Regions from separate parts of the Paraglaciecola sp. G1-13 genome, predicted to be linked through region 4. Evidence: predicted binding sites of a transcription regulator. Region 4 holds the regulator's gene; each other region holds the start of a gene.
What was found. The regulator sigma-54, encoded in region 4, starts transcription at its own class of promoters, with help from an activator protein. The targets are predictions, from matches to a motif close to GTTGGCACGNNNNTNGNNT.
Positions count from the first base shown of each region.

Region 1: a site for sigma-54 is predicted at 4,462-4,480, ahead of AC0L6N_RS21440 (DUF1328 domain-containing protein). Genes of this name have one in related genera too.
Region 2: a site for sigma-54 is predicted at 3,407-3,425, ahead of AC0L6N_RS04345 (entericidin A/B family lipoprotein). Genes of this name have one in related genera too.
Region 3: a site for sigma-54 is predicted at 1,658-1,676, ahead of AC0L6N_RS08850 (EF-hand domain-containing protein). Genes of this name have one in related genera too.

Region 1 is NZ_CM147903.1:5,030,234-5,037,887, reverse strand. It holds gene AC0L6N_RS21465 (class I SAM-dependent methyltransferase) at 1-706, shown strand, start outside; gene purD (phosphoribosylamine--glycine ligase) at 808-2,091, shown strand; gene AC0L6N_RS21455 (GGDEF domain-containing protein) at 2,243-3,175, opposite strand; gene AC0L6N_RS21450 (hypothetical protein) at 3,265-3,429, opposite strand; gene AC0L6N_RS21445 (BON domain-containing protein) at 3,497-4,045, opposite strand; gene AC0L6N_RS21440 (DUF1328 domain-containing protein) at 4,229-4,402, opposite strand; gene AC0L6N_RS21435 (magnesium transporter) at 4,619-5,956, opposite strand; gene tamB (autotransporter assembly complex protein TamB) at 6,225-7,654, opposite strand, start outside.
Region 2 is NZ_CM147903.1:1,043,111-1,050,764, forward strand. It holds gene AC0L6N_RS04330 (YfiR family protein) at 1-335, shown strand, start outside; gene AC0L6N_RS04335 (putative bifunctional diguanylate cyclase/phosphodiesterase) at 335-2,446, shown strand; gene AC0L6N_RS04340 (hypothetical protein) at 2,901-3,044, opposite strand; gene AC0L6N_RS04345 (entericidin A/B family lipoprotein) at 3,198-3,356, opposite strand; gene acnA (aconitate hydratase AcnA) at 3,711-6,434, opposite strand; gene AC0L6N_RS04355 (PRC-barrel domain-containing protein) at 6,548-7,309, opposite strand.
Region 3 is NZ_CM147903.1:2,102,812-2,110,465, forward strand. It holds gene AC0L6N_RS08845 (sugar phosphorylase) at 1-1,404, shown strand, start outside; gene AC0L6N_RS08850 (EF-hand domain-containing protein) at 1,841-2,047, shown strand; gene AC0L6N_RS08855 (EF-hand domain-containing protein) at 2,159-2,377, shown strand; gene AC0L6N_RS08860 (NAD(P)H-quinone oxidoreductase) at 2,578-3,561, opposite strand; gene AC0L6N_RS08865 (class I SAM-dependent rRNA methyltransferase) at 3,662-4,849, shown strand; gene AC0L6N_RS08870 (PilZ domain-containing protein) at 4,982-5,284, opposite strand; gene hrpA (ATP-dependent RNA helicase HrpA) at 5,400-7,654, opposite strand, start outside.
Region 4 is NZ_CM147903.1:204,352-212,005, reverse strand. It holds gene AC0L6N_RS00940 (DUF3570 domain-containing protein) at 1-583, shown strand, start outside; gene AC0L6N_RS00935 (FAD:protein FMN transferase) at 729-1,568, shown strand; gene AC0L6N_RS00930 (DNA/RNA non-specific endonuclease) at 1,703-2,473, shown strand; gene AC0L6N_RS00925 (HPr family phosphocarrier protein) at 2,574-2,852, opposite strand; gene rapZ (RNase adapter RapZ) at 2,849-3,694, opposite strand; gene ptsN (PTS IIA-like nitrogen regulatory protein PtsN) at 3,697-4,140, opposite strand; gene hpf (ribosome hibernation promoting factor) at 4,156-4,443, opposite strand; gene AC0L6N_RS00905 (RNA polymerase factor sigma-54) at 4,469-5,962, opposite strand; gene lptB (LPS export ABC transporter ATP-binding protein) at 6,085-6,810, opposite strand; gene lptA (lipopolysaccharide transport periplasmic protein LptA) at 6,810-7,331, opposite strand; gene lptC (LPS export ABC transporter periplasmic protein LptC) at 7,372-7,654, opposite strand, start outside.

The sequences.
Region 1 (7,654 bases), 350 kb from region 4:
CCCTACCGAACAACGTTTACGTGACGAATACCGTCATCCGCAGCAAACTCTTCGCTTCTTTGAAGTTCAGGAAGACATGGCTGTAGCCGAGATTTCACCTGGTGGTGGTTGGTACAGTAATATTCTTGCTCCGCTATTAAAGGAAAAGGGCCAGTTTTACGCTGCACACTTTTATGTGGATGAGAACACCAACGAGTTTTATAAAAAATCTCGTGAACAATTTGAGCAGAAAATAACTGCATTAAAAAGCTATCAAAACGTTAAGGTCACCACCTTTCATCCAATGAAAGCCACTGATTTTGCGCCAGCTGAATCCCTTGACCGCGTGCTCACCTTTCGCAATATTCATAACTGGTACATGCAAGACGGTGATGAAGGCGTAGAAAACGCCTTTAAAGCTTTTTACAAAGCTTTAAAGGTCGGCGGTGTGCTTGGTGTGGTTGAGCATAGCTTACGCGAATCACAAAGCAGCGCGTTGCAACAAAGCTCCGGCTACATGAAACAGTCATATGTTATCGCTCTTGCTGAAAAAGCTGGATTTACCCTAGCAGGTCAAAGTGAAATCAACGCCAATAAATTAGATAGCGGCGAACACGAAAAAGGCGTGTGGACCTTACCCCCGAGCTTACGTTTAGGCGAGAAGGACGAAGGTAAGTACCTGAAGATTGGCGAGAGCAATCGTATGACCTTAAAGTTCGTAAAATAAACCTGTATTAGGCTAGCGATTAGCCATTCAAAACGCCGCCTTATTGAGCGGCGTTTTGATAAATAGCCCTATTTGTTAACCCATTTTCTAAAGCGGATCTCATGAAAGTATTGATAATTGGCGGCGGTGGCCGCGAGCATGCTCTAGCTTATAAAGCAGCACAATCAAACGGTGTAAGCCAAGTTTATGTTGCCCCAGGTAATGCAGGAACGGCCCTTGAGCCAAAACTCGAGAATGTTGCCATCGACGTTGAAGATATCAGCGCGCTGGTCACTTTTGCCAAACAAAATGCGATTGCTTTAACCATAGTGGGCCCAGAAGTACCACTTGTGTTGGGCGTGGTAGATGCATTTCAAGCCGAAAGTTTAGCGATTTTCGGCCCGAGTAAAGCCGCTGCGCAGCTTGAAGGTTCAAAAGCATTCACTAAAGATTTTTTAGCGCGTCATAAGATCCCTACAGCTGAATATCAAAATTTCACTGAGATTGAGCCCGCCTTAGCCTATTTGCAACAAATAGGCGCTCCTATCGTGATAAAAGCTGATGGCCTAGCCGCAGGCAAGGGTGTGATTGTCGCGATGACCTTAGATGAAGCCGAAGATGCAGTGCGCGATATGCTGGCGGGCAATGCCTTTGGCGAAGCAGGCAGTCGTGTTGTCATTGAAGAGTTCTTGGATGGTGAAGAAGCTAGCTTTATTGTCATGGTTGACGGCAAAAATGTATTACCATTTGCCACCAGCCAAGATCACAAACGTGTGGGCAATGGCGACACAGGGCCAAACACAGGTGGCATGGGCGCGTATTCACCAGCCCCCGTTGTGACCGATGAAATTCACCGACGCGTGATGGATGAAGTGATCTACCCTACGGTACAAGGTATGGCAAGCGAAGGTAACGATTACCACGGCTTCTTATATGCGGGCTTGATGATCATGGCCGATGGCACACCTAAGGTGATTGAATATAACTGCCGATTTGGGGATCCTGAAACACAGCCCATCATGATGCGCTTGCAGTCTGACCTCGTTGAGTTAGTGCAGCTTGCCGTTGACGGTAAGTTAGACCAAGCCACTGCCAAGTTTGACCCTAGAGCTGCTGTGGGCGTGGTACTCGCCGCAGGTGGTTATCCGCAAGCTTATAAAAAAGGCGACGTGATTTCTGGTTTAAACCAAAATGAAAGCGACGTGGCTAAGGTTTTTCACGCTGGTACGAAAGATGTCAACGGTAATGTAACGACAAACGGTGGGCGCGTATTGTGCGCAACAGCCTTAGGCGAAAGCGTCACTGAGGCACAACAACGTGCTTATGAACTGGCCAAGAGCATCAGCTGGAATGGCATGTTCTATCGTGACGACATTGCTTATCGCGCCATTGCTCGTGAGCAATAAAGATTAGGGTTTAAAATCTGAAAGCGACACTAGAAAGCGCCAACATGGCGCTTTTTTTATGTGCTTTAAATGAGCCTTCTTATACCAACGCCTTGTTCAAAATCCGCTGGGGGAATTCTCACAGGGCACGTATTTATTGGAAGGGGTATGACTAACTCACAAGCCGGTTGCGGCCCTGTTTCTTAGCTTGATAAAGACACCTGTCGGCTTGCTCAACTAGAAATTCAGGGTGATTAAAGGTGTGGTCGTTAATGTCATGGAGCTTGAGTGTTGCCGCACCGACACTCACAGTGACCTTACCATTAACAGTAGACGCCTTGTTTTTTATATCTAGCGCTTCAATATTGCGTAATATCATTTCAGCTATTTTTTGCGCGCCTACTTTATCGGTGAAAGGTAACAGTACTAGGAACTCTTCGCCGCCATAGCGCCCCATAGCATCACTCTCACGCTGCAAACTCGCTTCAATGGTAGTGGCAACCTTCTTTAAACATTCGTCACCCGCTACATGACCATAGGTATCATTAAATCCCTTGAAAAAATCAATATCAATCATTAGCACTGACAGCTCATGTTGCCCTCGAATAGCTGCGTACCAAAACCGGTTGTAGGTGGTGTCGAGCTGCATGCGGTTAGGTACACCAGTCAGCCCATCGGTACAGGAGATAAGCGCCAGCGTACGAAGCTTAGCCGATACCTGCATATGATTTCGGATCTTGATGTTGAGCATGGGAATATCGGTTGGCAGCTCAACGAAGTCTAATGCACCCGCTTCTAGTCCAGATAAAATTAAGGATTTGGGCGTATCTTTACCATACAAGATAAGCGGAATATCTATGGTTAGGGGGTGCTGTTTCAAACGAGTACAAATGAGAAGCCAGTCGCTGTCACGGGGAGATACTCTGATCAATACTAAGTCGATAGGTGCATTTAGCGCTAACTTGAGTACCTCTTCATTGTCATTACACACGAGCAAATGGAATGATGTTGAAAATTGGCGGGTGAGTGCTTTTAACATTTCGCCGGGGTTATCTACCACCAGCAACGTTTGTTTTAGAACATTTGCACTCTCTGGATTTTGCATTGCGGCTCTGGGTTTTGGTCAGCTAGGTGCTTAACTCGCAAATTGCCACAGCACCTAATCGACATGAAAGACGCTTCATTGTTCAATAATCAAACAGCAGTTTCAATACCCTCCTGCTGTTTTTGCATGAGTATTTTTTTTAGCAGAGTATTTTCCTCAACTAAACGCTCAACAAGCTCCGATTCATTGGACTCAGGCTTGTCTACTTTTTCGAACCAGTTAAAGTATGCATTCTTATTGTGCTTATCCATCATAATACCTCTTACTACATTTATAATTTTTGAGCATTGTCACGTCAGATGCTACAGCGCGTGCAATGATTTATTCGCTAACTTTTAACTTGCTCACCACTTTTTCTACATCGATGGCCTCTTGAGCGATATCAACCGCTCGTTGCTTTTCAGCGTCATTTTTCACCTGCCCTTGCAACACGACCACACCTTTAGTGCTATTTACGTCAATTTCGGTGCTGCTGATATCCGGTGCCGCCAGTAGACGGGTTTTGACTACAGTAGCAACTTTGTTATCGGTTAGCTTAGCCTGCACTTCGCTGTCTTCATTCTTTCCCGGTGAAAACACCGTAAGCATGTTTTCTACCCCAGTCACACCCTCAACACCAATGACTAATTCTTGCGCCAAGGCTTTATCTAAGTCTGTTTCCACCTTACCTCGTAGGGTCACCGAGCCATTGTCAACGTCCGTATCAATGCCAGTTGCATCCAAGTTGCCATTTAGCAACAAGGTGGCTTCTACGTAACCATCAATCCAACCATCAAGCGCACTCGCTTTCCAGTAGTTACCGGCTGAGGCGCCAACACTGGCGGTACTGAAGATGGCAATCAGGGTTATGCTTTGTAATATCTTTTTCATCGCTGCCTCACACATTTGCATTAGACCTTCAAAACATAGCTAATGCGATAATGATGCCAAGAGTAAAACTCTGATTTGTTTATTAAAAACAGTCATTTTCGAGCATTAGCGCCGCTAGCAGCTCATCTTGGCAAGCCAAAACAGGCCGAATATTAGAGTCCAAAATGGCGCTCATGTTAATGACTACTTATGCCGCTTATGCTGTTTAAATGCCAACACACTGAAGAGCACGACAAACGCGACGCACAATAAAAAAATCACTTTTGCAATACTGGCTGCGACGCCAATCACTCCACCAAAACCAAAAACGGCCGCTATTACGCCAAGTACAAAAAATGTTAGGGCCCAAGTCAACATACACACTTCCTTTAAAACGGATAAACGAAGGAGTTAATGCTCCTTCGGCTGGGTGTAGTAAGCGACATACGTGCCAACATCTGAACTTGTCCATAAGCCCTGCCCTGTGGTGCTCAACTATTCTTCGTTCCCCTTATCCTTGTAGGTTTTGCAGTGGGCTACGAAAAAATTACACATTGTATAATTGCTCCGTCCTAGGCTGTGCTTTCACTTAAATCACATTAGGAACAAGGTCCCCAAACCAAGAAATGCGACAAACCCTACAATATCTGTGACCGTCGTTAGAATCACTGATCCCGATAACGCTGGGTCGATGTTGAACTTGTTCAACACCATAGGCACCACGACTCCAGCCGCTGCGGCGGCAATGATATTTAATAAAATCGCTAAGCAAATCACCAATCCGAGCATTGCGTCTGAAAACCAAAAATATGCGATACAGCCAATCACCAATGCCCACACCACACCGTTTAAGCCCCCGACACTCAACTCTTTCTTAAGTAAGGCTTTCACGTTAGAGCCAGTGACTTGCCCTAAGGCAAGGCCGCGTATCATTAAAGTCAGGGTTTGGCTACCTGCTATGCCCCCCATACTCGCCACAATTGGCATGAGAACCGCTAGCGCCACCACCTGTTGTAATGTTGCCTCGAACATCCCGATAAAACCTGAGGCTAAAAATGCCGTCAGTAGGTTGATACCTAACCAAACCGCTCGGTTCTTTGCGCTCTTAGGTACCGACGAGAACAAATCTTCGTCTTCATCCATACCTGCCGTCGCCATAATTTGGCGCTCATAAAATTCATTCAGTAGCTCACTCGCGGTGGAAATGTCTAAACGACCCAGCACTTTGTTTTGTTCATCCACAACCGGCAATGAAGCAAAGCCGGAACGTTGAACCATCAAGGATGCCGTGGTTAGCTCGTCACTCGCGTTGATGGTATCGAATACCTCTTCTGATAAATCCACCAAGGGCACATGCTCGGGTAGCCCCATGACGTTGGTTAACTTTACAGCTTCTGAAAATTGACCTGCACGGTTAACCAAGAAGATGGTGTCAGCATGGGTTGGCACATCTCGGCGAATCAAACGCAGTGCATCTCGTACTTTGGCGTTTAAAGGCAGCACAAGTGGGTCCTGGCTAAGCCAGTGGCCAATTTCATCATCACTAAATTGGCTCGCGTCAGTGAAATACTGGCGCTGTTGCTTATCCATGGCATCCAGCGCTTTATCAACCAATGCATTGGGCAATGAATCTGACAACTCGAGTAATTGCTCAGCGTCCACCTCAAAGAAAATGGCTTCCCACTCACTTACATCAGTGGCGGCAATTAACGTCTCGCGAGGATCCCCGCGCATGGCAACCAGCACATCGAGTCGACGTCGTTTGGGTATTCCTTCCCACACTTTTAGGCGCTGTTCTAGGGGTAAAGACTCTAACAGTAATGCCACATCATCGGTGTCTTGCGCCGCTACAAGTGCCACTACATTATCTTGTTCACCGCGCTCTGGAGCCGATACAACTTCTTCAATCAACTCGGGTAATAATTCAGCCATGGTGACTCCTATCCAAAATGCGCTAGATAATGATGATATGAAAATACAAAATATGAAAAACAATAGACAACGACACACTTATCATCAGTAGACGTAACACTATCGAAAAAAGTCACAATTTTTATGACATAAGCCTGCGCCAGATGATTTGAACGACTCATAATGACGGTTATCGGTGGGTTATTGAATAAATTACGCGCCAATCCAGTACAGTTACTGAGGTAAAAATGCTAGCCCGTTTCGAAACATAGTTAGTTTTTTCTGTAAGTTACTCGGGCTTTGACTCTTCTTTGCCATCAAGAGTAAATTGATAATATAAGTTCAGCTCGCTGTTTAAACTGCTCACCGCTTCCAGATACAGTTTTGGCAATAGCTGGTAACGCAGAGCAACTTCTGAAACAGAGTCAAATACCCCTACACCGTAGCGAATTTGCACACCAGGCGCGATATAACCAGAAACCGAAAGCTTGGTTTCGTCTCCCGTACCACTGGTATTTAAAGCGAGATCTTCTACGCCCAGTTTGCGCCCGATATTAGTCACTTTGTTTTCACTTTTACCTAAACCAAACCCGATTAACGCGCTGGCCAGTGCCCCGTCGCTTGAGGATTCATCAGTACTATTGATTGCAGTGCCGCGCAACAGATACGAAAGCGCCTCTGGCTGCTCCATACTTGGATCTGAAAATACGCTGACTTGAGGCTCTGACGCACTGCCTTGAATTCGCAAGCCTGCAATCACATCATCTGCGGTTTTGTTAGGATCTCGAATTGCCTCCACCGCAAGATATGGGCTATCTATCGGGCCGCTAAATTGAATTTCTCCTTCTCGTATCACCAAATCTTGGCCATAAGCTTGGTAGCGACCATTGACCAAATTCAGCTCACCGTTAGCATTAAGGACTTCGCCAGCTTGCGTTAATAACAATGCGCCTTCTAAGTCTGAGGTCAAACCAAATGCATCCACTTTGACGTCATTATTTTTGTCTGGGTCAATGTTAATTTGTAGAGATAAATCCAGCGGCAAACTGTTTTCTTTAGCGACTTGCTCATGATTTACCAACACCACATCACTAGAAGGTGATAAAGCACTGGGTGGCAACTCCCTCACCTTAATACGGGCGTAGGGTAAAGTGACTTCTCCTTTAAACGATAATCCTGCTTCCCCAAATTGCACATTGATGTCAGGCGATAACTTAGCCCTGACGATATTCTGATAGTCGATTTCCATTTCATCTCCCTTAACGTTCACTGTCGCGCTAGGGGTATCTTGCCAACTGAACTCACCGTCTATTTGGCCCTCTCCGTTGCCCAGTTGGAATGGCCCGCTCAGCGTCGCCGCCTGCCCAGTAAACGTAATAACTTGCTCAACCTGATGAATACGCGATGGCAGCATTGAACCCGCGACGGCACCTTCAATTAACGTCACCTCTCCTTTGATTAATGGCGCGGTTAAGTTGCCGCCGATCTCTATTTGGCCATCGATACGCCCAGCGAGTTCAGTCAATTGCGGTACAAATTGGGCAGCAGCACCTAGGGTAATATTGCTTAACGTTAACTGGCCAGAAAGCGGCTTGTCTTGGTCATTTAATTGCAAGTCAACATTTGAGTGCACCTCGCCTAATTGCTTACTTTGCAGTGTCAACTGCGTAACTACATGCTGAGGTGGGTCATTTTTACCTGCGGTTTTAGCGTCCACTT
Region 2 (7,654 bases), 840 kb from region 4:
GTCTGCAAAGTGATCGGTCATTCTTTGAATTTATGCAGGCCCTTGTGGCACGTCATAATCAGGGAAACAACAAGATGCATATCGCCATCGGTCATGTGCAGGAAGAGCCGCTATGTCATATGGCATACTTTCATTCTTCTCTTGAGCAACCCCTAGACCAAATGAGGCGGGCGGTGATTGTGCTAGAGTCCACGGACGTGAAACAAGCGAACAGCGCGATAAGGTTCTATACCCAAGAGCAAAGAGTGCGCTTTGAGTTTGATTTAGCACAATTAGCCAAAGTCGACGTGATAGTAAGCTCTGAATTACTTAAATTAGCTAGGATTGCTCGATAATGCTTTTTTCTAAGCTCAGGCGCGCATCATTTTTTCAAAAGCAATTAATGGCGATCATCGGTACAAATTTGCTGATATTGGCCATTGCCGCCTTTCTCATCTATTCCGCGTTTGTCGATGATTACCGCGACAACCTTGTTAAAACTATGGACAGCAACGCCTCTTTGCTGTCTGCGGCAAGCCGCTCAGCGTTACTTTTTCATGATGAGCAAGCAGGCCAGACGATCCTGGCGTCTTTAGCTAAGATCCCAGCCATGCGGTTTGCTCAATTACTGGACTCCGAAAAAAAGCGCTTTGCGACTTATACCCGGGACGATGCAAGTTGGGATGTTATGTTAGATGACATCAAACCTGGACACTTTTTTACAAACGATAATCTTTACCTGACCCAAGACATTACCTTAGGGGAGGACGTACTCGGCTACATTGTTTTATCAGCTGATACTCATTCGCTACAGGCTCAGCAGCGACGGTACGGGCGCATTGTACTGTGGGTATTTGCGTTGGGTTCTTTGTTAGCCTACCTCCTGAATTGGCGTATGCAAAAGCGCTTACAGTCACCGGTTAAACGCCTTATTCACTTAGTTGATTACGTCGCCAAAGAAGGGCGTTACGATCAACGTATTTTCAATCGTCGACAAGACGATATTGGGCGCTTGGTCAACGGTATTAACTCTATGCTAGATACCATTGAAGAGCACCAATCAAAGTTGAGCGAACATCATGAACATCTAGAAGGGCTAGTAGAGTTGCGCACAGAGCAATTGTACGAGCGTGCTAATTTTGATGCGTTAACACAACTACCAAATAGACACTCCCTAACAGAAAAAATTAGTCAGGCGATTGAAATAGCCCGTGAACGTAAAACCAATCTAGCCTTGATGTTTCTTGATTTAGACCGCTTTAAGGTCATAAATGATAGCTTAGGGCACTTCATGGGTGACAAACTGTTAATTGAAGTAGCCAAGAAGATCCAACATAAACTAAGCGACAGTGACGTGGTAGGTCGTTGGGGGGGAGATGAATTCGTTGTGCTAATTCAAAACCCGAAGGAACTCAGCTCAGTGGACAGTTTGGCGAAAGAGATTATCGCATCTTTGAGTCTGCCGCTTATTGTATCTGGACATCAATTACACATCTCTACCAGTATTGGCATTGCGTGTTTTCCTGATGATGGCGACGATGCATCGAGTTTACTTAAACATGCTGACACTAGCATGTATAAGGCGAAAGAATTGGGCCCTGGGCGGTTCCGCTTTTTTGACCAAGACATGTTGAATGACTCAGTGTGGCGATTAGAGCTAGAAACCCAATTGCGCCAAGCCTCCGCTCAACAGCAGTTTGCTTTGGTGTATCAGCCTAAAGTGAATGTGAACGACGAACAACTGGTTGGTTTAGAAGCTTTAATAAGATGGAATAATGGCCAAGAATATATTAATCCAGCCACTTTCTTACCCATAGCAGAAGACATAGGGTTAATGGAATCCATCAGTGTGTGGGTGTTAAAGCAGGCATGCCAGCAGAATGCAGATTGGCAGCGGGCGGGCTTTGATATTGTACCTGTTGCCGTGAACTTACCCGCATCGTTTTTGATGAGTCCCCAGTGCCTCGAGTTGATCAAAGGCGCATTGCATCAATCGGGTTTAGCGGCGCAGTATTTGGAAATAGAAATCACTGAAAATACCTTCATCGCATCTACCGAGTTAGCGGTTGATGTACTGAGTGCAATTCACGGTTTGGGGGTGAAAATCGCCATTGACGATTTTGGAACAGGCTACTCATGTATGAGTTATTTGCGCGACCTACCCATCAATACATTAAAGATAGACGGCATATTCATCAATGATTTAGTTGCGCCAGATTGTGTTCATGAGGGGAACGCTGAAGACCATCACTTACGGGATGAAGGCATAGTGCGCACTATTATCACCTTAGGCAAAAGCCTAGGGTTAAGTACGGTTGCTGAGTGTGTGGAACATGATTACCAAGTACAGATCTTAAAATCGATGGGTTGTGACATCATCCAAGGCTATTTCTATAGCAAACCTTTAAAAGTGGTCGCACTAGAAGCATATCTCAATGCGCATGGCCGGGCTGCTAAAGAATCTTAACGTTGATGTGTATTCTCACTGAGCAGGCGTCTTGATAGCGCGAACATTTGACACAGTGCCCAAAGCGTAAGGCTCTAGTATGTAGTTCAAGGCTGTGAATTCGGTGCTATTAACACGCTATGAATGCGCCATAAACAGCTTGTTAAGTTCAAAGTCGCAATGACTGCTAACGAGGGTAGCGTATCCAAATAGTATCAATTAATGAGAGCATCAGCCAGTAAGGGCGTCAGCCAATAAAAGCATCAGCCAATAGGAGCATCAGCCAATAAGAGCGTCAGCTAATAAGTGCGTCAGTCGATAAGCTTGCTCACTAAACAGTGCGCCAATTAAGAAACCTGTTACTGAACGCTTGAACGTAAGCACATGACTCACGCCTGCATTGTCCGCTGAGTCGTGCGACTTTCGAGCAGTCCGCTGAGGCGTAAGACTTTCGAGCAATGCGATACTTGGTGGTCTAGCGGTTAGGGTTTAACTTGCTTAACCAACTGTTGTTGCTCATGCGCGCGACTGCCTTATTTGGGCTTGAAGGCTGAATTGATTGTTGTAAGCGGCGTAAGTGCTCTGCAAAACGGTTTGTTGAATCTTTAGAGTAAATCATTCTTCTATCTCCTACTCAAAAACAGCAATCTGGTGTCTGCATTATCAGACAAATAAGCGCTTAACATGGACTTTATACTTTGCTTAAATAGGGCGAAAAAAAGCTCGCTGAGCAGCAAAGACTCGGTGGTCGGGCTGAACCCTAACCAAATGCTTAGTCGTTAGCCGCGTCTTGGACTGCTTCACCAGCACTCTCTATGTCTTCTCCTGCACCGTCAATCGTGGCACACGAGGTTAGTCCAACGACTAGAATACCAACTAATACAACAGAGTTTAAAAATGCTTTTAACGAATTTGCTATCTGGGTTTTCATCATTGTCTTCCTTATGGTTAAGTGATTTCACACTTTGCTTACATATTACTAAGCGATTCTTGTGCCAACTTCTTAAAAATAAAAGGCTTTAAGAATCAATAACTTAAAAATCCGTCTAGCATGGCTAATGTAAAGTGCGTAATTGCTACCCAACTAAGAGATAAAATTTACCTATTTATAACAACTCCTAAAGCACAGAAAGGTGAAATACAGCGTTTGCCACAGTGAGACTCCCCGAGCAACACCTGTTCATTAAGAGCTTACAAAAAAGCCGACCAGTATAAATGGTCGGCTTCGATTAAGTGGTGCAAGCCTCAACTGAATAGGTAAGCGCTGTGCTCGTTACGCGCTTTTCTAAGCGCTTTTATTTAGGCTTCGCAGTACATATTGAAGAATGCCACCGTCATTGAAGTAACTGAACTCATTGGGGGTATCAATGCGGATCTGCGCGTCGAAAGTGAATTCTCCTTGTTCGCCTTTTACCGATACCACTACTTCTTTTTGATCTCCATCTATGGCGTCAATCGAGTACTGCTCCGTGCCGTCTAACTTCAAACTGGCGGCACTGTCGCCTGATTTAAATTGTAGGGGTAGAATACCCATACCTATCAGATTAGAGCGATGAATTCGTTCGTAGCTCTCGGCAATTACCGCTTTGACACCGAGCAACAGTGGACCTTTTGCAGCCCAGTCGCGAGAACTCCCTGTGCCGTACTCTTTGCCCGCAATTACCACCGTTGGCGTGCCTTGTTCTTGATACTTCATTGCTGCATCAAACACAGACATCTGTTCAGCTGATGGTTGAAAGCGCGTCCAGCCGCCTTCTGTACCGGGGGCGAGTTGATTTTTCAATCTGACATTGGCGAATGTTCCACGCATCATAACTTCGTGATTCCCTCGGCGTGAGCCAAAAGAGTTGAACTCGTGCTCCTCAACACCGTGCGCTTGCAGGTATTGCGCAGCAGGGCCATCAGGGGCAATGCTACCGGCTGGAGAAATATGATCCGTGGTGACCGTGTCGCCGAGTTTCAACAAGCAGCGAGCATCTTTGATAGCACTGATCGCTTCGGGGTGTTGCTGAATGCCATCAAAAAAGGTGGGTTTTTTAACGTAAGTCGATTCAGGCCAATTATATTGCTCGCTATCGACGACGTCTAAATTATTCCATGTCTCGTCACCCTCAAAAATATGGCTATAACGTTCTGAGAACATGTTGCTATTGACCACATCAGTCACAAGCGCTTGAATCTCTTCATTGCTTGGCCAAATATCACGCAAGTAAACGGGCTTACCGTTTTTACTGGTGCCAAGGGGCTCCTTGAGCAAATCAATCTGCATATTTCCAGCTAGCGCATATGCGATAACTAATGGAGGAGAGGCAAGATAATTAGCTTTTACGTCAGAGTGAATACGACCTTCAAAATTACGATTGCCTGATAGCACGGAAGTTACATTTAGCTTTTCTTTACGAATAGCAGCGCTGATAGGCTCGGGCAGTGGACCCGAGTTGCCTATGCAGGTAGTACAGCCGTATCCGACTAGATGAAAGCCTAAATTTTCGAGTTCGTGGGTTAGGTTAGCCTTATTAAGGTATTCGGTGACGACTTGAGAGCCAGGCGCAAAGCTGGTTTTCACCCATGGTTTTACGGTTAGACCCATTTCACTGGCTTTTTTGGCCAGTAAGCCGGCAGCAATCAGCACAGAAGGGTTGGAGGTATTGGTACAACTGGTGATGGCCGCTATCACCACTGCGCCGTCGTTAAGGCTGAAACGCTGACCATTGTATTCGACCTCCGAGGAGTCCTCACTTTTCTCTGCTTGATGGCCACCTTCTGATTCGAAACGCCCTTTCTCGGGATCTTCGGTGGTGATAATCAGTTTTTCCTGCTCAGATAACCACGTACTGAACTTGTCTGCAGCTTCACTTAACGGGATCCTGTCCTGGGGGCGTTTAGGTCCCGCAATCGAGGTTACTACATCACTAAGGTCAATGTGTAGATTCGCATGATAGATTGCACTTTGCTGAGCTTCGCTGCCCCACATGCCCTGTGCTTGGGCATACGCTTTGATCACATTGATATTGCGCTCTTCGCGGCCAGTCAAACGCAGGTAGGTTTCGGTTTGTTCGTCTAACGGGAAGATACCACACGTTGCACCATATTCTGGTGCCATGTTCGCTATGGTAGCTCTGTCGGCTATAGTGAGGTGTTTTACCCCTTCGCCGTAAAATTCGACAAATTTACCGACGACGCCAAATTCGCGTAGCTTTTGAGTAATGGTCAATACTAAATCTGTCGCCGTGGTACCTGGCGGCAAACTGCCGGTAATTTCCATGCCGACTACCTCAGGTATTAGCATGGTGACTGGCTGACCTAACATGGCGGCTTCAGCTTCAATGCCGCCTACACCCCAGCCCAAAATGCCTAAGCCGTTGATCATGGTCGTATGGGAATCTGTGCCTACTAGGGTATCCGGATAGAGCAATGGCTGCTTGTGCTGCTCTTCAATAAAGGTGACACGTGCCAGATATTCTAAGTTCACCTGATGCACAATGCCTTTACCTGGCGGAACCACTTTAAAATTGTCAAACGCCTGCTGACCCCATCGTAAGAACTGATAGCGCTCCTTATTACGCTGTACTTCCATAGCGGTATTCTTGTCGAAGGCATCGTCTTGGGCGAAATAATCCACCATAACGGAGTGGTCAATAACCAATTCCACGGGTTTTAACGGATTAATTTTTTGCGGGTCGCCTCCTAAATCAACCATGGCATCGCGCATGGCGGCTAGGTCAACTACCGCTGGTACGCCGGTAAAATCTTGTAGCACCACTCGAGAAGGGACGAAAGCAATCTCAGTCGTTGACTGGTCATTAATATCCCAGGTGGCGAGTTTGTTAATATCTTCTTCTTGAACAAAGTTTTCAGCGCTGTGGCGCAAAAGGTTTTCTAACAATATTTTAGCGGCGAAAGGCAGTCGCTCAATGTCGTGGGTATCTGCAAGGGCATCGAGGGCATAATATGAGAATTTTTCACCCTCAAGGGTCAAGGTTTTTAGATAAGGGGAAGCTTGTTGCATGATAATCTCCGGCTGAGGGATGTTTGGTGATAGGTTTATATCTTCGAGAGTTTTATATCGTCGAGAGTCAGCCGCCATGCACAGGCATGTGCGCGCGGCTGTTAGTTGGTGAATTACGCGCTGGGCAAGCCCTGCAAGGCGCGTTTCACTTTGAGTTTGTAATCGGCGTCATTTAACATGTCGTGATCGCACTCTGGGCAATGTTCAACATCCTTAGCTGATAAGGTGCAATGCACGCGTTGCTCGAGCCAATTGATATCATCAATGTGCTTCGGTGCCAGTAATAGCTTCTCTCCACCGGGTAGCCAATTGTGGGTATCTATAATCAACATAGGCACTTCCCAGTTGTCGGTGTCTAAAATCAGGTCATGAATATGGCCTACCGTTTCACCACCTGCGATGACATCATAGCCTTGCAATTCCTCAATTGAGCGTAAGTGATTCGCTTTGCTCTTGTCATGCTCTTCTAAATTGCTGTTGGCTTGTTCAAGTGCTTGTTGGTTTACTAAGGCCGTCGGGTGAGCATATTCGCCCCATGCGCCAGGGCCAGTCCAGTAGTAGCCGTAACCCAGATAAGAAAACAGTATTTCTTCGTACTCTCTGGAGACAGTTTTTTCTTCATCAATCGATGGACTGTCTTTCACTTGCTGTTTGCTCAAAGCAACGTGGATCTTTTCATCATCTGTGTCTATTTCTCGTAACGAAATAGGGGAAATCAGCACCTTTTCCCCTAGGGGTAACCATTTGTGGGTATCGACGTACATATATCGAATTGTCCATGCACGATCGTCAAACAAGAAATCTTTGATGATGCCAATGTCACCGTCTGTGGCTGCAATAGTGAATCGTTGAATGTCTCGTAAGCCTGCTAACATGATGTTCTCCCTACTCGTAGATGTGATAGGCAAGATAGAAAGTGTCGGCTGCGGGTGTGCACAGATGGCACACACATTTAGCCTGGTACAACAATCATCTTGGCTATTCTAAAATTAGCTGTTGCAATAGGATTACGCAAAGAGCACGCCAGCTCATTTTTATGCCCTGAGTAACGGCGGTTGCTGTATTTGAAGCGGTTAGAAGCAAAGGTGTAGCAATGCAAAGCCATTGATAAACAGTAACTATTACGCTTAGGCTGTAAGATTTACAAGCTAAATTGCAAAGCGTGTAAGGCACTCGCGTAAAGGTGCTGGGTGCAAGGTAATTTCTAGGGAATTGCCACA
Region 3 (7,654 bases), 1.9 Mb from region 4:
GTGAACGAAGCATTAGGCGATTGGGAAGACATCAAACGGATCGCGACAGACTTTAGGTTAATGTCAGATGTGGTAATTAACCATTGTTCTTCGCGAAGCGCTTGGTTTGATAACTTCATTAAGGGTGAAGGACCAGGCAGCGACTTCTTCTACACGGCAAGTCCAGATGAAGACCTATCAAATGTGGTCAGGCCTCGTACGTCTCCTCTATTACGTGAGACTGAAACAGCAAAAGGTATCGAGCATGTTTGGTGCACATTCAGTCACGATCAAGTTGATTTTGATTTTCGTAATCCCAAAGTGTTAGAAACTTTCGTTTCAATCATTCGTCAATATTTGGATAATGGCGTCAGGCTGTTCAGGCTGGATGCCGTGGCTTTTTTATGGAAAAAACTTGGCACACCTTGTATCAACTTAGAACAAACCCATGAAGTGGTAAGATTACTGCGCACACTTATTGAACATGCGCAGCCAGATGTGATTATTATCACAGAAACGAATATACCAAATAGAGAAAACTTAGCTTACCTTGGCAATGCCAATGAAGCTCATGCGATCTACAATTTCTCTTTGCCCCCATTGTTGGTAAATACTCTCATTACGGGTGATTGTCATTACCTGAAGTCATGGTTAATGAGCATGCCCCCCGCGCAAAACGGCACTACCTATTTTAATTTTATTGCATCCCATGATGGAATCGGCCTACGACCAGCTGAAGGCTTATTAGAAGACGAGGAGCTCACGGTACTCGTAAACACTATGCAGAATTTTGGCGGTAGGATTTCGTGGCGTGCTTCTGAAAATGGGCAGCAAAAAGCGTATGAAATTAATATTGCATTATATGACGCTCTTCAGGGTACAACAAAGGGAACGGATAAATGGGGCTTCCAGCGTTTTATGTGCGCCCATGCGATTATGCTTGGTTTAGAAGGGATCCCTGGGATCTATATTCACAGTTTATTGGCTACAGGTAATGATTACGAACGGGTTAAAAATACCAGTCATAACCGCGCTATAAATCGTCACAAATGGCAATATACTGAATTACAGAAGCAATTAGCATCGCCCTACTCCCAACACCAACGCGTATTGAAGGCCATGGGTGAGCTACTCACCATACGCCGCCAGCAGGTGGCATTTCACCCTAACGCTACACAATTTACCTTGCAGTTAGGAAGTAAAGTATTTGGTTTCTGGCGTCAGAGTATCGATAGAAGACAAAGCATATTTTGTATCAGTAATATTTGTGATGAGATACAAGAAATACACTTAAGTGATATTAACTTAGTAGGTACCGACGAGTGGATAGACTTAATGACGCAGCAACCCATTTATGCTGCAGACAGTTTCATTGAACTAGCACCATATCAAACGATGTGGATCAGCAACTTACCTAAACGTTAAATAGCCAAATCCTTCTTACCTTTGGCGGCAAAATAAATGAGGCAATGCGCACTATATGTTTCCTTTATTTTGTTGCTTTTTCGCTACGCGTAACCAATTTAACTCCATTTAAATAATTGATATTTAACAATTTTTGTTTCAACTCGGAATTTGTGTAACTGTTTTAGCACTATAACATTAAATTATCAACGTCCGCTTTGTATCTAGGCCGCTCACCCCCTTATAACTCATTGAAAATTATGCACTATTCTTAGTTGGCATGAAGCGTGTAACCGTTTAGCTGAGTTTAGGAGCGAGTTCGGCATATATATAAATGCTTCTACCCGATCTGAACCGCCGAGCAAGTCCGCTCTTTAAATTTGTCAGACCGGATTCAATAGAATCAGGTATAGCTACGAAAACCTAGCTAAATGTTTAGCCATAAGGAATCGATAAGATGAAAAAGTTAATTGTTATTACTAGCCTACTTTTCGCCTCAAACTGTGTATTGGCACAAGACGATATAATGGACGCGTTAGACACGGATAATGACGGTCGCATTAGCCTAGAAGAAGCCTCCTCAGATGCGGCCCTGTCTTCGGTTTTTACCGAGTTAGATGTGAACAAAGATGGTTACCTTAGCGCCAGTGAGTTAGAGAACTAAACCCTTATTGCCTTGGTCGCAAGATTGTAGCCTATTGAAATCAGCGTAACGTTAAAACAGTCCTAGCGCCTTACAAAGTAAACGACATTCTTAAATAACGTGGAGAAACGAATGAAAAAAATTATTACAGCGGGTGTTCTCGCCCTAACGTCAGTAGGCGCATTTGCCGCAACGGATATTTTTGCTGCTTTAGATGTAAACGAAGACAATATGTTAAGTGCAAAAGAAGCCAGTATTGATACTACTTTGGCCACTATATTCAACGAATTAGATAGCAACAAGGATGGATTTGTCTCTAAAGAGGAGTTCAGTGTGCTTCAACAGCAATAATTCTTATCGACGTTGTAATCGATAAAATGAGGTTAGAGGCTGTTTATTGTCTCTAACCTTCCATTTCATAGTCTATATTTTCAAACAATCGATGATAAATCTGTGACCTACCTTCCAAACAGTTCGTCACGAGACGTGCGCCAGACCTCTTTTAAGACATTTAACATCGCGCCAAGTAAGCAACCTTGTAGCGAGATAGATTAATTCCAACTAACAACCAATTTACCCATGGTGTCATTTCGTTCGAGGCGTTCGTGCGTCAATGCAATATCTTTTACGTTATATTGGGTGTCGATAACAGGTCTTAAAGCACCATTGTCAAAATCAGCCAAAAACCTGTGACAAAAGTCATGTATTAAAACGCTTTTGTATTCGTCGCTCCGGCTTCGCAGCGTAGAGCCTGTGATGGTGGCGCGTTTCGCAAGCATCAGGGCCATGTCTACTTTGTCGGCATAGCGACCGGCCAACATAGCTAAGTACACTATCGTTCCATCAGCGTTGAGGATTTTTAAGTTTCGATTCAAATAATCCCCTGCAACAAAATCAATAATAACGTCGACTCCGCCTTGCTCGAAACATTCAGCAAAATTTTGAGTTTTGTAATTTATCAGTCGATCGGCGCCATACTTTTCGCATACCGCAAGTTTTTTCTCAGTTGATGCGGTAACACTGACATGACAACCATCCGCTTTTGCTAATTGAATCGCGGCAAGACCCACAGCACTCGCTCCAGCATGTATAAGAACCCGCTGCCCAGTTTTTAATCCGCCCACTTGAAACAAACTTTGGTATGCCGTTAAGAAAACCTCGGCGATACCAGCGGCACTCGGCATATCCACGTTTTTAGGCTTAGGCATTAAGTGTTCAGAATTGACCGCCACATATTGGGCATAACCGCCGCCAGCCACAAGCGCAAAGACTTCATCGCCTATTTGCCAACGGGAAGACTCGTTATCAGCAGACATACCAAGACTTACAATTTCCCCTGATACCTCAAGACCAAGAATTGGACTTTCCCCTCTTGGTGCTGGGTATTTACCTTGGCGCTGTAATGTATCAGCGCGGTTAATACCAAAGCTGTGTACCTTAACTAACACTTGCCCCTGTTTGAGGGTAGGTTTTGTAGTATCATTAACAAAAAGCGTGTCCGTTGCCGTCCCTTCTTCATAATCGATAAATTGCATGAATTCTCCATTGAATTTTTTGTTTAATTTGTACCATTGATAATGTGATTTTGCGCCACGCTCATCTACTTTCAATTTGTATGCTGGAAACCACCACACTATGTCATCACGCGTTACACTTCACCCCGGTCGAGAAAAGTCTTTATTACGTCGTCACCCTTGGATATTTGCCAGTGCAATTGAGAGCACTAAAGGCCGAATGAATCTCGGCGATACCGTCGATGTTTATAGTCACGAAGACGTATGGCTAGGCCGCGGAGCCTACTCACCACATTCTCAGATACAAGTTAGAATATGGACGTTTACGCAAAATGAAAGTGTCGACAACGGTTTTTTTCAACGTCGTATCGCTAGAGCCCAACAATCCAGAGAAGAGCTAATTGAGCGACATGGTTTAACCGGATACCGTTTGATTGCCGCTGAATCAGATGGCCTACCAGGGGTGACCATCGATGTTTATGCCAATGTTATCGTCTGCCAACTGCTCTCAGCAGGGGCTGATAAACATAGAGAAAAAATAGTTTGGGCGCTAAAAGCACAATTTCCTGAGCATGGCATATATGAGCGAAGTGATGTAGCAGTGCGCAAAAAAGAGGGATTAGAAGAAATCACCCAAGTGCTTGCTGGCGACATACCGGATGAAGTCATCATTGAAGAAAATGGTGTAAAAATCATCGTCAATGTGAAACAAGGTCATAAAACGGGTTTCTATTTAGATCAGCGCGATAACCGCGCTATCGCCGCTCAATATGCCAAAGATCGTGACGTATTAAACTGCTTTTGCTACACAGGCACATTCGGTAGTTATGCACTTGCTGCTGGTGCGTGTAGCGTTACTAGTTTAGATGTATCTGACCTTGCCCTTGAAACGGCTAAACGCAACGTGGATATTAACCAGCTAGATAGTTCAAAATGTGAGTTTATTAATCATGATGTATTTCAAGCATTACGTGATTACAAAGCACAGTCTAAACAGTTTTCCCAAATTATACTCGACCCACCTAAATTCGTAGACTCTAAGGCTTCGCTAAATAGAGCCTGTCGTGGATACAAAGATATCAACATGCTGGCAATGCAGATCATGGCCCCTGGCGGCATTCTAGCCACATTTAGCTGTTCAGGTTTAATGCCCTTCGATTTGTTTCAAAAAGTCGTAGCGGATGCTGCATTAGATGCTGGCCGAGAAGTACAAATAATCCAGCGCTTATCACAAGCGCCTGATCATCCGGTCTCAACAAACTACCCTGAGGGGTTTTACTTGAAGGGATTAATCTGCAAAGTGCTGTGAGGTACTATTGTGAGGCGTTATAGAAATACTTAACAAGCGCTACTTCTAAGGTTAGCGCTTGTTTATTTTCCTACGCTTTGCTCAGCGTCCTAGACCTTTATAACTGAGATTAACAGCCCGTTATGTCTAAGGCTAATTCATCTCAGTAATTTCGACGCCAATTACGCAGGTGCTGTCTTCATTGCACTCAGAGCGCACCACGCGTGCTTTGGCTGACAAGGAAGGGATTTGGCTGTTTGTTGATTCAATATAAACGTCAACAGCGGTACCGATTTCTACGGATTGCTCTTCCACTTCAAATGACATGCCTGTAGCACTTATATCCTTACATACTGCGTGCAACGTACGACTCGACTCATCGTCGTTAACCACAATCTCGCAAGCTGAATTGACCATCATGCGAAAAAAATTACGTTTGTCGTTGTAGCCTAACATCAAAAATTCCGTCCTAGTTTATTGCCTACTCTGTGTTTATAGGGTGCGGATTAAGCAATGTCAACGGACTTTTCTTAATCCACTCAGTTAAATATATAGATTGCCTCTAAATGAGCTAATTAGCGTCTAATTGGCTGATAATCCGTTTGGTTGATATCGGCATAGCTGTGCCTAATTGCTGGGCAAAGAATGACACTCTAAGCTCTTCTATCATCCAGCGAACTTCTTTTAATTCATCAGGTATAGGTACGCCGGCAGGGATTTTCTGCAACCGCTTTGTATACTCACCGTGCACTTTTTCTACGTTCAATTGATGCAAGCGGTCTTTTGTTGGGTCGATAGGTAGTTTTTCGATTCGTCTGGCGATCCCTTCAATGTAGCGTTGCCAATCGCTCAAACGTCGAGCACCGATATCACTTACAAACCCGTTGAATACTAGGCTGTCTAAATGCTGCTTTATATCCCCATAAGCATTGATCATCGCCATCGGCACATTACCCTTCATTTTCTTCTTGATTTGGTGCGCTTTGGTTAGGCCGGTTTCAACTTTCTGGGCGATGGTTAACACGCTATCATTTATTTCGCTGCGAACATGCTCGCTACAGGCGTGAAAGGCTTCTGGCGTGCGAATGTCACCGTGAAGGTCACGGTAGCTTTCTATCAGCTCGTCTGTTGCGGCCGCGATGACATCATCAATCAGGGCAGCAACCTTCCCGAATGGGTTAAAGTACAAACCGAGCTTAGCTTTATTAGGCAGTTTTTCATGCAGATATTTAATAGGAGATGGAATCGATAACAAAATTAACTGTCGTAATCCTAGCTGATGCGCTTCGAGTGCCATATGCGGCTTATCAAACAGTTTTATCGCTACTGCATTTTTTTCAGACACCAATGCGGGGTACGCTTTTACATTAAAACCACTTTGCTTACTGACATATTCGGTGGGTAACTGCTCAAAATCCCACTGGGTTATGCCTGACCTTTCTAAACCAGGTTTCGCCATTTTACTCAGGCTCTGCTTAACTTTTCCCTGTAACTGGTGCTGTAACGCTTGCAGATCCCTACCTTGTTGCACGACCTTGTTATTATCGTCTAGCACTTTAAAATTAAACCGCAGATGAGAAGGTAGGCTATCTACCTGCCATTCTTCTAATTCAACTTCTACGCCAGTCATGCGCTTTAACTTTTGGCTGATTGCACTTAGAAAAGCGATAGGTTGGCCTTTCTTATCTATCGCAGAGATATCGGACAAACAAGCATCCGCGTAGTTAGGTGCGGGTACAAAGTTTCGTCGAAGACGTTTTGGTAATGATTTAATAAGAGTGACGATAAGCTCGTGACGTAGCCCAGGCACTAACCAATCAAACCCCACAACAGACAACTGGTTTAATAGGGAAAGCGGCACCAATAAATTGACACCATCATCTATATCCGTGGGGTTGAAGTGATAATCTAGACGCAGAGTTAAATTGCCTTGCTGCCACGTTTCAGGGAAATCATATGCATGTGACTTTGTCGGTGAGTTCTTAAGCAGCATTTGCTTTGAATAGGTTAGCAAGTCGGGCTGGGTGTTTTTAGTTTTGCCCCACCATTTCTTAAAACTGGCCTCGCTGCATACATGTGTAGGAATAAGCTGAGCATAAAAATCAACCAACGCCTCTTCATCCACCAACAAGTCGCGGCGGCGTGTCTTATCCTCTAACCCTTTAATTTCATCCACTTCTAACTGGTTTTCAGTTAAAAAATCGTCATTTAACTTAGTATCTTGATTAACCAAGGCCTCTCGTATGAATATTTCACGACTGATAACTGGGTCTATTTGGCTGTAAACAACGCGACGTTTAGAAACTAAAGGTAAGCCGTACAAAGTCACACTTTCAAACGCTTGGACAACTCCTTGCTTCTTCGACCAATGTGGCTCACTGTAATTACGTTTAATTAAATGAGGCGCGAGTGACTCCAGCCATTGAGGTTCAATTTTTGCGCCCATTCGACCAAATAGTCGGGATGTATCCACAAGCTCAGCAACCATCACCCATTTAGGACTCGCTTTGGCAATTCCTGACCCAGGAAATAACATGAACTTGCCGTTACGTGCGCCAAGGTATTCCTTGTCTTTATCTTTATTGCCGATATGAGATAGCAATCCAGCAGCCATCGCTTGGTGAATAGCTTGATAATCCGCATCTGCCTGGCTGATACTAAACCCAAGCTCTGCGATAGATTTTTTCAACTGGCTTACAATGTCTTGCCACTCTCGCATGCGTAAATAGTTAATGAAGTTTTGCTTGCACCACTTGCGTAATTGATTGTTGGTCAGCTCGACTTGTTTTGCTTTAAATTCTAACCAAAGCGTTAATAAGGCTAAAA
Region 4 (7,654 bases):
TATGTTAATGCAATTTAACTACAGTTATTCTGTTGCTGATGGTTACCTCACTGACCCGTACAAACTATTAAGTGTGGTCAACACTGAAGGTGTTACTCAGGATATTTTGCACGAGAATCGACCAGATAAGCGCACTAAACAAAGTGTCTACTGGCAAACCAAATACGCCTCAGATTACGGTATTGCCGATGTCTCTTATCGTTATGCGACCGATGACTGGGATATTGACTCGCATACACTGGACTCCAGGTTTAGAGTGAAGCTAACCGATAACAGCTATATCCAACCGCACTTTCGTTATTATCAGCAGAGCGCCGCAGATTTCTATCAGCCATTTTTGCTTGCAGGCTCACTGCTACCGTCAGTGGCCAGCGCAGATTATCGTTTAGGTGAAATGACCGCGTACACCATTGGCCTTAAGTATGGACAAGCCTTAGATAATGGTCGCGAGTGGGCGGTTCGGCTGGAATATTATCAGCAGAGTCCAAAAAATGCGGGGTTCGATGAACCAGGCGCTTTGCAAGGCCTAGATCTTTACCCAAGTATCGATGCCATTATTGCTCAGGTTAGCTATAGCTTTTGATATGAGATTGGCTCAAGGTATATTGGCGTAGGATGTATAGCGAATTCACCCACCAAAAATCAACGCATAACTAAGTAGGACAACCTTGAGTCAAGCTCCCGCCCTAATAGCTAAAAGTGACTATTACCATGGTCACTTCTTTTGCATGGCCAGTCCATGTGAATTGCTTATTGAAACCCCGAATCAATTGCTCGCCAATCGCTTACTACAAGAAGTTGTCTTGCAAACGAAACGGATCGAGCAAAAGTACAGTCGCTATATTGTTGGCAACCTAGTTCATCAGATAAACAATAGCCATGGAAAATGGGTCGATATAGATCAAGAAACACATCGATTGCTCGCCTTCGGGCAAACGTGTTTCGAACTAAGCGATGGCATGTTTGATTTAACGTCTGGCGTACTACGAAAGATATGGGATTTCACCGGGAAAGGTCAATTTCCACGTTCGGAGCACGTCAGCGAAGTATTGCAATACATTGGCTGGCAAAATGTGCAATTTACTCAGCAACAGATTCGCCTACCCAGAGGGTTCGAGTTAGATTTTGGCGGCATTGGTAAAGAATATGCTGTGGATTCAGCGGCCAAATTGTGTATGCAATTGGCACCGGATACCTCTGTGTTGATTAATTTTGGCGGGGATATTCAAGTTACCCAACCAAGGCACCATGAGGCGTATTGGCAAGTAGGTATTGAACGCCCTCACGTCAAGGGTGATTCAGCTAAAAGCGCGTTAGTGAAGATAGCGTCCGGTGGGTTAGCCACCAGCGGAGATACACGGCGCTTTATTGTCCACAACGGTGTTCGCTATAGTCATATATTGAGCCCCAAAACCGGTTATCCAGTTTCTGGGGCCCCCCGCTCTGTGACCGTAGCCACTGACTTTTGTATTCAATCCGGCATGTTAGCAACCATGGCATTATTGCAAGGCACAGAGGCCGAACACTTCTTACAAGCTCAGCAGCAAAAGCATTGGTGTTATTGGTGAACTGACTCCTGCCATCAATAATATTAAGCCATAAATTCACTGAATAATTTCATATAAGTGTAACGGTTTTATTGCGCTCTTGAGGTATGATCTACGCACTGATGTACGTGTAGAGTTTAACCCGAGTAACGTTAATGAAGTCCTACCTTGTATTAATACTGGCATTTGTCTGTAATGCCGGGTACGCCAATGTGTGTAGCTCTTTAGGATGCCCGACAGGTGCTCCTGACAGCAACGACTTACTTGAGCGCGCCATTTACACCATAAGCAATAATCAGAAAACGAAGTTTGCCGATTGGGCCGCATATAAAGTGACCACGCAAACGATAGATGGTCCTAGTCGTTCACGCAGTTGGCGCTCTGATCCAAACTTAAAGCGCGAGCACACGCTAGAAGCCGCTGACTATAAAGATGCTCACGCTCTCATCCGTACCGATCGAGGACACCAAGTTCCATTGGCAAGTGTGAGCAATACCGCTGATTGGCGCAGTACAAACTATCTATCAAACATTACCCCCCAAAGCTCTAATTTGAATCAAGGGCCATGGGTCCGATTAGAGTCTGCAGTGCGCGTATTAGCGCGCAGCGGAGAGTCCGTGTATGTAGTAACAGGCCCGCTATATGAAAGCTTTTTTGCTACGCTTCCAGGTGCAGATGAAAGCCACACTATTCCTTCTGGCTACTTCAAAATTGTCGCGACAATAAACCAAGCGGGTTATGTTAGAGCGTCCGCCTATGTCATGGAGCAAAATAGCGCGAGAGCCGATGACTACTGCAGTAAAGAAGTCACGATTGATAACGTAGAAACTCGCAGCGGTCTGAATATATTCCCAGAAATGAAGGGCAGCAAAGAATATGCGGTTGAAGCGCGTTTAGGTGGATTAAGCAGTCAATTGGGTTGCTGATAACCCAACCGCGCGTTTCAAAAAAATAGCGAATGAGTAGAAAGTCGAGATGAGTGGAAAAAGTCTAAATTGAAGTGCACGTTGCATTAAATCTAACTGATTACTCGCTTTCGTTGAATTTTCCGACAATAAGCTCTTCAACAGCATCCATCGCTTGGCGCGCGTCTTTCCCTTCAGATATCACTTGAATTTCTTTGCCTTGGCAACTCTCTAACATCATTAGGCCCAGCACACTGCTTGCTGAGGCACTTTTGTCATCCTGAACAATAGTGACTTCAGCTTCAAATTGATTCGCAAGCTTAACCAATTGAGTCGCTGCTCTGGCATGCAGCCCTAACTTGTTCACTATGAGTAAGGTTTTCTCTAATCGCTCACTCATCGGTTTAACTCGCGATGACGTATCTGCACATCAGGGTGCGAGGTGCTAAATGTTTTGGCTAACATTTCCACTACGTACACAGAGCGGTGCTGACCGCCAGTACACCCGATGGCGATTGTCACATAACTACGGTTATTACGTTCTAAATGTGGCAACCAAGTAGAAATCAGATTCTGAATTTGCCAAATAAATTTAGTGACTATAGGTTGTGAGCCAAGAAAAATCTCGACGGGGGAATCAAGTCCAGTAAGGGGTTTTAAATCTGGCTCCCAGTGCGGGTTGGGTAAGAAACGCGCATCAAATACATAATCCGCATCTTTAGGAATACCGTGTTTAAAACCGAAGCTTTCAAAAACCAAAACCAAGCGTGAGCTTTTTTTACCTAATATTCGCTCACGCACCAATTCGGCCAGCTGGTGAATTGACAATTGATCTGTGTCTATATATAAATCTGCACGTTCGGCTATTGGCGCTAATAACTGGCTTTCGGCTTGAATAGCACCAGACAATGATTTGTTTTGCTTAGACAACGGGTGCAAGCGGCGGGTTTCACTGAAACGCTTAATCAGTACGTCATCGCTGGCATCCAAATACAATATGGTCATTTCCCACGTTGACGGCAAGTAGTCGAGTATTTCCACCAATTCGTTGGGATCTTTGGGTAAATTTCGCACGTCAATGCTGACCGCGACCTGATCGTACTCGTCAGCGACGGTATGGGTCAAAGTGGGCAATAAGTTGACGGGGATATTATCAACGCAGTAATAGCCTAAATCTTCCAGTGAACGTAAAACGATGGACTTCCCTGAGCCTGAACGCCCACTGATGATAATAAGCTTCATAATTAACTGAGTACCTGAAATAATTCTTGGTCTGTGGTTGCACTGCGCAAACGATTTAAAATATCTTTATCAACGAATTTTTTGGCTATCGCCGACAAGGTTTGTAGGTGCTCTTGGGCCTTTTCCTCTGGTACTAAAATAGCAAAGAAGATATCCACTGGCATGTTATCGATGGCGTCATACTGGACCGGAGGTTGGCACGTTACAAGCACGCCTAGGGCTGACTCTAGCCCTTTTATACGGCCATGTGGTAGTGCTATACCACCACCAATGCCCGTACACCCCATTTTCTCGCGCCCCGCTAAACTGGATAAAATGGTCGCTTGGTCTACTTCAACAAGGTGCTCAGATGCCAATTGACTAATAAGCTCTAAAATGCGCTTTTTGCTGGACCCCTGAACTGCGCATACGACGCAGTCAGGGTGAAGAATATTTGATATTTCCATTATTTACCTGATGGGTTAATGGCGTTTAGCTTTTTCTTTATGCTTGATAACTTGCCGATCGAGTTTATCGATTAGGCCATCTATTGCCGCATACATGTCGTTGTGTTCCATGGTGGCAAATACATCTGCCCCATTCAAATGTATTGTCGCTTCCGCTTTTTGGTTGAGCTTTTCTACATTGAGAATGACGTGAACATTGTTGATCTGATCGAAGTGTCGCTCGAGCTTGGTAAATTTAGTATCGACATAATCTTTTAGTGAATCGGTTACATCCACATGGTGACCAGTAATATTAATTTGCATATCGCCTCTTCCTTCTTTAATCAGCCTACAATAGGCTTTTTCGTTGGTTCGACGGGGGTATCATCAGAGATTCCCGGTACTTTGCTATTGTTCGCCGAGCGACCATGATGCCTTGATCGGCCAACAATTGAGCAATCTTGCTGTCACTTAGCGGCTTGCTTGGTTTTTCAGCTGCGACCAGCTTTTTAATCAATGCGCGTATCGCCGTTGACGAGCACTCTCCGCCTGTCTCAGTTGCAACATGGCTCGAGAAGAAATATTTCAGCTCAAATATACCTCTAGGGGTATGCATATATTTTTGGGTGGTAACACGAGAAATTGTAGATTCATGCATATCCACCATTTCGGCTACGTCATTTAGTACCATAGGCTTCATCATCTCAGGCCCATGTTCAAAGAAGCCCATTTGCTGCTGTACTATACAGTTTGACACTTTCAATAAGGTATCGTTTCGGCTCTCAACACTTTTAATAAACCATTTGGCTTCTTGCATGTGTGAGCGAATAAATTGACTATCACTGGTGTTTTTCGCGCTACGACTCATTGCAGCATACTGTTGATTAACGTTCAATTTGGGTAGGCTGTCTGGGTTAAGCTCTACTGTCCAACGGCCATTTTTCTTACTCACTGACACATCAGGTATAACGTATTCTGCTTCACCTTTGATCAAGGCGCTGCCTGGACGCGGATTGAGCGTTTTAAGTAAACGCATGACCTCACGCAAATCATCCTCTTTAAGGCGAGATTTACGCATCAAAGTACGGTAATCCTTGCTTGCCAAAAGGTCGGCATAGTCCCCAATCAAGGTCTTCGCTTCTTCTAACCAGGGTGTATCAGGAGCAAACTGACGCAATTGCACTAGCAAGCATTCTTGTGGTGTACGAGAGCCAGACCCAATTGGGTCGAACATTTGAATACGCTTAAGTACGCATTCCACTTCATCGAGCTCTATTTCTTCATCATCCATGCTGGCCAGAACGTCTTCAGCGCTCATGGTCAAATAACCAGACTCATCGATAGAATCAATGATCGCTGTCGCAATCGCGACATCGGTATCACTAAAATGGGTTAAACGCATTTGCCACAGCAAATGATCTTGAATGTTATCTGTGGTTTCGCCTTGAAAGATCTGTTCGTCATCACCGCCGGCACCACTGGATATGCTAGAGGCAGGTGCGGAAGAAGCGCTGATGTACTCATCCCAAGTGGTATCCGTAGGTAAGTCTTCTGGGATTTCGTTTTTCTCGAACGCTTCACTTGAGTCTAAGTTGTCACTGCTGGTATCAACTATTTCATTGGTATCTTTAGAAGACGGGTCGAGGGAATTGTCATTTAACGCACTATCGCCGGATTCCTGATCCGTAGGCTCTTCAACTTCCAACAGCGGGTTGGAATCCAAGGCTTCTTGAATTTCTTGCTGTAAATCTAACGTAGACAATTGCAACAAACGAATAGCTTGCTGTAACTGTGGCGTCATAGTGAGTGATTGACTAAATTTTAATTGTAAAGAGGGTTTCATTTACTTCTTTATTCTGTCCGTTGCAAACTAAAAAATATGCTGTGGTTGATTCGATTGACTGTAAATGTCTCACCAAGCGCCTGAGTATAATCTCGATAAAATGAGCGGCTTTTTCAGCTTAACTATAGCCTGAATTGTTCGCCTAGGTATACATCTCTTACACGTTGATCACTTAATACTTCTTCTGCCGTGCCAGAAGCGATGAGTTCACCATGACTAACAATGTAAGCTTTCTCACACACATCGAGTGTCTCTCTTACATTGTGGTCGGTTATCAAAACACCAATACCACGGTCACGTAAATGTTGAATAATTTTTTTAATATCATTAACTGAAATAGGATCAACACCGGCAAACGGCTCATCGAGCAGAATAAATTCTGGATCGGCTGCCAGTGCCCGCGCTATTTCTACCCGGCGGCGTTCACCTCCAGACAAACTCATACCAGCACTGTTACGAATATGATTTATATTGAACTCATCGAGTAATGAATCCGCTTGCTGTTCTCTTTGTTCTGCACTGAGCTCTTTGCGTGTCTGCAAGATAGCCATCAAGTTTTGATAGACTGTCAGTTTTCGAAAAATAGAGGCTTCTTGGGGTAAGTAACCAATCCCTAAACGAGCGCGCATATGCATGGGCTGTAGGGTAAGATCTTGCTGATCAATACTGATTTCTCCCTTATCTAAGGGAACCAAACCGACAATCATATAAAACGTGGTTGTTTTACCTGCACCGTTTGGACCAAGTAAACCGACAATCTGGCCAGTGGACACTTCTAGACTGACATCACGCACAACTTGACGCGATTTATAGGATTTAGCCAAATGCGAGGCTTTTAACGTCGCCATTATGGAGTTTCATCCTGTTTTGGTTTGACTTCAGCATCACTGGACTTTTTCGCGTCAGTTTGCTTTTTACTGCTCGCTGATTTCTTAGCTGGTTGAAAAATAGTCGTAACTCGTCCGCTATTTTCACTCTCGCTCTCTCCTTGCGCGACAATTTGTTCAAGTTCCATGTTAAACACTATCGACTCACCTTTTACACTGCTATTGTTCTGCTTCAGCTGTGCATCGCCTTCTAAGGTTAGTGTGCGTAAATCTCTGCGATATTCAATGCGATTGGCTGATGCCTCAATACTGCCCCCTTGCTCTTGTTGTTGAGAGTATTTAGCCGGGCTACCCGTCGCGATGAAAACTTCGTTACCTTCGCCTTTACTCGCGTCGACTTCTACTTCATCGGCATACACATTCAAACTACCTTGATTGATGTGCACGTCTTCTCGAAAGATAGACTTTTTAGTTTTACCGTCCCCGAACTGAAACTTCGAGTCCACTTTTATCGCTTGCGTGAAATCTTCTTTGCCAGCCATGCTTAATGGGGAAAATGCTAATGTTGCTAAGGCAACTAAGCTAAGGCTGAGGTTGATAAATGGTTTGCACATGATCAAGTAGCTCATATTGTTGGGTCGTTAAATTGGCTTTAAAACCGTTACTGTTGATGACATAGTGCTGGCCAAATATTTTTACTGGTTGGTCAGACACCATGGTTTTATCGATCAAGTTTATCTCGATGAAGTCCGTGCGAATGCTACGAGCAAATCCTTGCTCATCTTGATTACGTATCTCGACATTATTCTCTAATTGGATCCGATTGTCTTCATACAAAGTACCGTCTTTGGCTGATACCTGCCAA